DNA from 2 places in the Pseudomonas sp. LFM046 genome. Region 2 is predicted to be linked to the other one. Evidence: predicted binding sites of a transcription regulator. Region 2 holds the regulator's gene; the other holds the start of a gene.

Region 1 (3,408 bases), 1.3 Mb from region 2:
TGAGCAGCGACATGGCCAGTTCGTCCAGGCCATCGCCACGGCCGTCCTGGGGCATCAGCGACAGCGAGTAGCTGACTTCCAGCATGCGTGCCAGGTTCTCGGCACGCTCCAGGTAGCGCGACATCCAGTAAAGCTCGGAGGCTGTTCTCGAAAGCATGGTCAGTCCTCCACGATCCAGGTGTCCTTGGTACCGCCGCCCTGGGACGAGTTCACCACCAGGGAGCCTTCACGAAGCGCCACGCGGGTCAGCCCGCCAGGCACCAGCCGGGTTTCCCGGCCCGACAGCACGAAGGGGCGCAGGTCGATATGGCGCGGCGCGATGCCCTGCTCGACAAAGGTCGGGCAGGTGGACAGGCACAGCGTGGGCTGGGCGATATAGGCCTCGGGACGGGCCTTGAGGCGTTCGCGGAAGGTCTCGATTTCCTTGCGGCTGGCCGCCGGGCCCACCAGCATGCCGTAGCCGCCGGAGCCCTGGGTTTCCTTGACCACCAGCTCGGGCAGGTGCGCCAGCACATGGGACAGGTCTTCGGGTTTGCGGCACTGCCAGGTGGGCACGTTCTTCAGGATGGGTTCCTCGTCCAGGTAGAAGCGGATCATTTCGCCCACGTAGGGATAGATGGACTTGTCGTCCGCCACCCCGGTGCCGATGGCATTGGCCAGCACCAGGTTGCCGGAGCGGTAGGCCGCCAGCAGGCCCGGCACGCCGAGCATGGATTCGGGATTGAAGGCCAATGGGTCGAGGAAGGCGTCATCCAGCCGGCGGTAGATCACATCCACCGGTTGCGGGCCGGCGGTGGTGCGCATGAACACCCGGTCGTCGCGTACGAACAGGTCCGCCCCTTCCACCAACTCCACGCCCATCTCCCGGGCCAGGAAGGCGTGCTCGAAATAGGCGCTGTTGAAGCGGCCCGGCGTCAGCACCACCACACTGGGGTTGTCCAGCGGGCTGGAGCTTTTCAGGGTGTCCAGCAGCAGGTTCGGGTAGTGGTCGATGGGGGCGACGCGCTGGGCGGCGAACAGCTCGGGGAACAGCCGCATCATCATCTTGCGGTCTTCCAGCATGTAGCTGACGCCGCTGGGCGTACGCAGGTTGTCCTCCAGCACGTAGTAGGTGCCGTCGCCATCGCGCACCAGGTCCACCCCGGCGATGTGGGCATAGATATCGCGGTGCAGGTCGAGACCCTGCATGGCGATCTGGTAGCCCTCGTTGGCCAGCACCTGCTCGGCGGGAATGATTCCGGCCTTGATGATTCGCTGATCGTGGTAGAGGTCGGCGAGGAACAGGTTCAGCGCCTTGACGCGCTGGATGCAGCCCTTCTCCACCACCCGCCATTCGCTCATGGGAATGGCGCGGGGAATGGTGTCGAAGGGGATCAGGCGCTCGGTGCCCTGCTCATCGCCATAGAGGGTGAAGGTGATTCCGGCACGGTGGAACAGCAGGTCCGCCTCACGGCGCCGCTGCGCCAGCAGCTCCTGGGGCGTGTCCGCCAGCCAGCGTGCGAATTCCCGGTAATGCGGACGGCATTCGCCACTCGCGTCATACATCTCGTCATAGAAAGTGCGGGACATGCCTAACTCCTTGTCGCCACGGGCAATTGCGCAGTCGCAAGCCCCGTGCCATCGCTACAACCGTTTGCATTTCAACAACTTGCAGCAGACGCGCAGTCGCCGCGCCCCAGACTGGTGCGCCCCATGGCGGGCAACAGCCAGCCCCGCCCTATTTGGCGGCGATGCAGGTTTGAACGAAGTACGACGGCGAGGTGTTCCCCGGGCTGACCCCAAGGGCACCGCCATCCCTGGAACAGACAGTCTAGTCCGGCGCCGAGGGGCCTCTAGGGTCCGATTGTTCTATGCATATGTTGCGATTTGGAACTGGGCTATAGCTTGCCGACCTATGGTCATAAGCAGCTACTATGAACCGCATAGCCGGGGCGTATTTCAAACGGCCCGGGGGCCTTCCATACTTGCCCTGATCCACCGCCTCCACCCTGCCCCCGGAGGAATTCCACCATGCTCACCATCGGAGACAAGCTGCCTGCATTCGATCTGCTGGCGGTGGACCACGACTCGGAACACTCCGCCAATCCGGATCACGCGTTCAAGCGGCTCAACCAGGACAGCTTCCCCGGCAAATGGAAAGTGCTGTTCTTCTGGCCCAAGGACTTCACCTTCGTCTGCCCCACCGAGATCAAGGCCTTCGGCGATCTGCTGGAGCAGCTCAACGACCGCGACACCCAACTGATCGGCGCCTCCACCGACAGCGAGTTCGCCCACCTGGCCTGGCGCCGTGACCATAAGGACCTCAAGGGCCAGAGCTTCCCCTGGCTGGCGGACATCAAACGCGAACTGGCCAACGCCCTGGGAATCCTCGACCGGCGCGAAGGTGTGGCCCTGCGCGCGACCTTCATCATCGACCCGGACAACGTCATTCGACACGTCTCCGTGAACGACCTGTCCGTGGGCCGCAACCCGCAGGAAACCCTGCGCCTGCTGGACGCGCTGCTGACCGATGAGCTCTGTCCCTGCAACTGGCACAAGGGCGAGGCGACCATTCATTTCTGAGCGCGCGAGCACCGGAATCAGGCCGGACGACCCCCTGAAAAACCCACTAGCAAACCGCCACCAACCCCCTTCCTTGTCAGCCCCAAAGCCCCGAACTACGCTGCTCAATGCGACCTGCGGGCGTATTTTTCGGCTCGCGTTCAGCGCACCGCCAGCGGCATGCAGTTCCGCCGAACAGGCTCCGCACGTCATGTACAACAGGAGTCGATAATGCCTTCGCTCAAACCCGCTTTCCTTTCGTTCGCCGTCAGTTGCGCCTGCCTCATCGCCTCCGCCCAGGCCGCCGAACCGCTGAAACAGGTCGGCAAGGGTGAAGGACAGCTCGACATCATCGCCTGGCCCGGCTACATCGAGCGCGGCGAGTCGGACAAGAACTACGACTGGGTCACCCCGTTCGAGAAAGAGACTGGCTGCAAGGTGAACGTGAAGACCGCCGCCACCTCCGACGAGATGGTCAGCCTCATGGCCAAGGGCGGCTACGACCTGGTCACCGCCTCCGGCGACGCATCGCTGCGCCTGATATTCGGCAAGCGCGTGCAGCCCATCAACATCGCCCTGATCCCCAACTGGAAGACCCTCGACGAGCGCCTTCAGGAGGCGCCCTGGCACACGGTCAAGGACGTGCACTACGGCACGCCTTATCAGTGGGGCCCGAACCTGCTGATGTACAACACCAAGCTGTTCAAGCAGGCGCCAGACAGCTGGGCCGTGGTCTTCGAGCCCCAGAACCTGGCTGACGGCAAGACCAACAAGGGTCGCGTGCAGGCCTACGACGGTCCGATCTACATCGCCGACGCCGCGCTCTACCTGAAGACTGCCAAGCCGGAACTGGGCATCCAGGACCCC
Region 2 (3,408 bases):
GTCCAGGCCGACAGTGCCGAGCTCGACGACAAGCAAGGCGTCGCGGTCTACCGTGGCAACGTGGTGATCACCCAGGGCACCCTGAAGATCACCGGTGACACCGTCACCATCACCCAGAACGCCAGCGGTGACATCGAAGTCTTCACCTCGGTCGGCAAGCCCGCCTACTACGAGCAGAAGCCGGCGGTAGACAAGGAAATCGTCAAGGCCTACGGCCTGACCATCCAGTACTTCGCCGCCAACGAGCGCATCATCCTGCTCGACCAGGCCAAGGTTGTCCAGGAAGGCAATACCTTCGAAGGCGAGAAGATCGTCTACGACACCCAGCGCCAGATCGTAAACGCAGGTCGCGCCACTGGCGCCAATGTCAGCACCCCGCGCCCGCGGATCGACATGGTCATCCAGCCGAAGAAGAAAGAGCAGAAAGCACAGTAATGGCGACTCTCAAAGCCCAGCACCTGGCCAAGAGCTACAAGAGCCGTCAGGTGGTTCGCGACGTCAGCCTGTCCATCGACAGCGGCCAGATCGTCGGCCTTCTCGGCCCCAACGGCGCCGGCAAGACCACCTGCTTCTACATGATCGTCGGCCTGGTCAAAGCCGATCAGGGCCGCGTCCTGATCGACTCCAATGACGTCACCCACCAGCCCATGCATGGCCGCGCTCGAGCCGGCATCGGCTACCTGCCGCAGGAAGCCTCGATCTTCCGCAAGCTCAGCGTCGCGGACAACATCATGGCGATCCTCGAGACCCGCAAGGACCTCGATCGCGCCGAGCGCCGCAAGGAGCTGGAAAGCCTCCTGCAGGAATTCCACATCAGCCACATCCGCGACAGCCTCGGCATGAGCCTGTCGGGCGGCGAGCGCCGTCGGGTGGAAATTGCCCGTGCACTGGCCACCGCCCCCAAATTCATCCTGCTGGACGAGCCCTTCGCCGGTGTGGACCCGATTTCCGTAGGCGATATCAAACAGATCATCCACCACCTCAAGGCCAAGGGGATCGGCGTATTGATCACCGACCACAACGTCCGTGAGACCCTGGATATCTGCGAGACAGCCTACATTGTCAGTGACGGCCAGTTGATCGCCGAAGGCGACGCGGAAGCCATCCTGGCCAACCAGTTGGTGAAGGAAGTCTACCTGGGCCACGAGTTTCGCCTGTAACCCTCCGCAATTTCTCCTCCACGAGGGATTGCGAGAGCTAGGAAAAACCTTCAAGGTCAGGCATATAATTTGCTTCCTGGTGGCGCCTCGGCGCCCTGTAGTGGATGGCGCGCGAGCGCCGGCGAATAAGGTGCTAAGCCCTCTGCCATGAAACCATCGCTAGTCCTAAAGATGGGCCAGCAGCTGACGATGACACCGCAGCTGCAACAGGCCATCCGCCTGCTCCAACTCTCTACCCTGGACCTCCAGCAGGAGATCCAGGAAGCGCTGGAATCCAATCCCATGCTCGAGCGGCAGGAGGACGGCGACGATTTCGACAACGCAGACCCCATGGCAGAAGGCGACCAACTGCCCAATCCCGGCAGCCAGGAAGTGGCCTTCCAGGAGTCCAGCGTCGAGACCAATGCCGAAGCCATGGATGATGGCGAATGGCATGACCGCATTCCCAGCGAACTCCCCGTCGACACCGCGTGGGAAGATGTTTACCAGACCAGCGCCAGCAGCCTGCCGAGCAACGATGACGACGAGTGGGATTTCACCTCGCGTACCTCGGTTGGCGAGAGCCTGCAGAGCCACCTGCTTTGGCAGCTCAACCTGGCCCCGATGTCCGACACCGATCGCCTGATCGCCGTCACCCTGATCGACTGCATCAACAACGACGGCTATCTCGAAGAGCCTTTGACCGAGATCGCCGACTCCTTCGACCCTGAGCTCGGCATCGAGCTGGATGAGGTCGAGGTGGTACTGCATCGCATCCAGCAGTTCGAGCCCGCTGGCGTCGGCGCCCGCGACCTGCGCGAGTGCCTGGTTCTGCAACTGCGCCAGCTGCCCCCGGGCACCCCCTGGCTCAGCGAAGCCCAGCGCCTGGCAGGCGACTATCTGGACCTGCTCGGCAGCCGCGATTACAGCCAGCTGATGCGCCGCATGAAGGTCAAGGAAGATGACCTGCGCCAGATCATCGAACTGATCCAGGGCCTGAATCCACGTCCCGGTTCCCAGATCGAAGCCAGCGAGCCCGAGTACGTGGTGCCGGACGTCATCGTCCGCAAGCACAACGAGCGCTGGCTGGTGGAACTGAACCAGGAAGCCGTACCGCGCCTGCGGGTCAATCCGCACTATGCAGGTTTCGTCCGTCGCGCGGACTCCAGCGCCGACAACACTTTCATGCGCAACCAGCTCCAGGAAGCACGCTGGTTCATCAAGAGCCTGCAGAGCCGCAACGAAACCCTGATGAAGGTCGCCACCCAGATCGTCGAGCACCAGCGCGGCTTTCTTGAGTATGGCGAAGAGGCGATGAAGCCCCTCGTCCTGCACGACATCGCCGAGGCCGTGGGCATGCACGAGTCCACCATCTCGCGTGTGACCACCCAGAAATACATGCACACTCCCCGCGGCATCTACGAGCTGAAGTACTTCTTCTCCAGCCACGTCAGCACCTCGGAAGGCGGCGAATGCTCGTCAACCGCGATCCGCGCCATCATCAAAAAACTGGTCGCGGCGGAAAATCCGAAAAAGCCGTTGAGCGACAGCAAGATCGCTGGTTTACTGGAGGCACAGGGCATTCAAGTGGCCCGTCGCACAGTAGCCAAGTACCGCGAATCCCTTGGGATAGCACCTTCCAGCGAACGAAAGCGACTGATGTGACGCGGATAGACCCACGCCAAAGTGTTCCGGTGGCAGGCCCGTTAGCCTGTCTCTTATACACGGGCAATAAGGAGAAAGCGGTATGCAAGTCAACATCAGTGGACATCAACTGGATGTGACCGACGCCCTGCGCAACTACGTTGTCGAGAAGTTCGACCGTCTGGAGCGCCATTTCGACCGAATCACTAATGTGCAGGTGATCATGCAGGTCGAGAAACTCAAACAGCAAATCGAAGCCACTTTGCACGTCGCCGGCGGCGAAGTCGTTGCCAACGCGGAGCATGAGGACATGTACGCTGCCATCGACCTGCTCACCGACAAGCTCGATCGCCAACTGATCAAGCACAAGGAAAAGCAGCTAAACCGCCAGCAGGGTGCCACTGCCCGCTGAACCTCCCCTCTATATGATTCGACTTGAGCAAATCCTGACCCCCGGCCGTTCCCTCGTGAACGTGCCGGGCGGCAGCAAGAAACGCGTTCTGGAACAGATCGCCAAGCTGGTTGCCCGTGACCTTCCCGACCTCGACAACCAGGACATTTTCGAAAGCCTGGTTTCCCGGGAGAAGCTCGGCTCCACCGGCTTCGGTAATGGCATCGCCATTCC

The links. Region 2 encodes sigma-54, which starts transcription at its own class of promoters, with help from an activator protein. Its sites were predicted from a motif close to ANTGGCATNNANNTTGCTNT; they were not measured.
Region 1: a site for sigma-54 is predicted at 1,603-1,622, ahead of TQ98_RS10155 (circularly permuted type 2 ATP-grasp protein). Genes of this name have one in related genera too.

The regions. Positions count from the first base shown of each region.
Region 1 is NZ_JYKO02000001.1:2,192,011-2,195,418, reverse strand. Features, by position in the region: gene TQ98_RS10160 (alpha-E domain-containing protein) at 1-157, opposite strand, end outside; gene TQ98_RS10155 (circularly permuted type 2 ATP-grasp protein) at 160-1,569, opposite strand; gene TQ98_RS10150 (peroxiredoxin) at 2,011-2,562, shown strand; gene ydcS (putative ABC transporter substrate-binding protein YdcS) at 2,773-3,408, shown strand, end outside.
Region 2 is NZ_JYKO02000001.1:861,001-864,408, reverse strand. Features, by position in the region: gene lptA (lipopolysaccharide transport periplasmic protein LptA) at 1-435, shown strand, start outside; gene lptB (LPS export ABC transporter ATP-binding protein) at 435-1,160, shown strand; gene TQ98_RS04080 (RNA polymerase factor sigma-54) at 1,308-2,804, shown strand; gene raiA (ribosome-associated translation inhibitor RaiA) at 2,887-3,195, shown strand; gene ptsN (PTS IIA-like nitrogen regulatory protein PtsN) at 3,209-3,408, shown strand, end outside.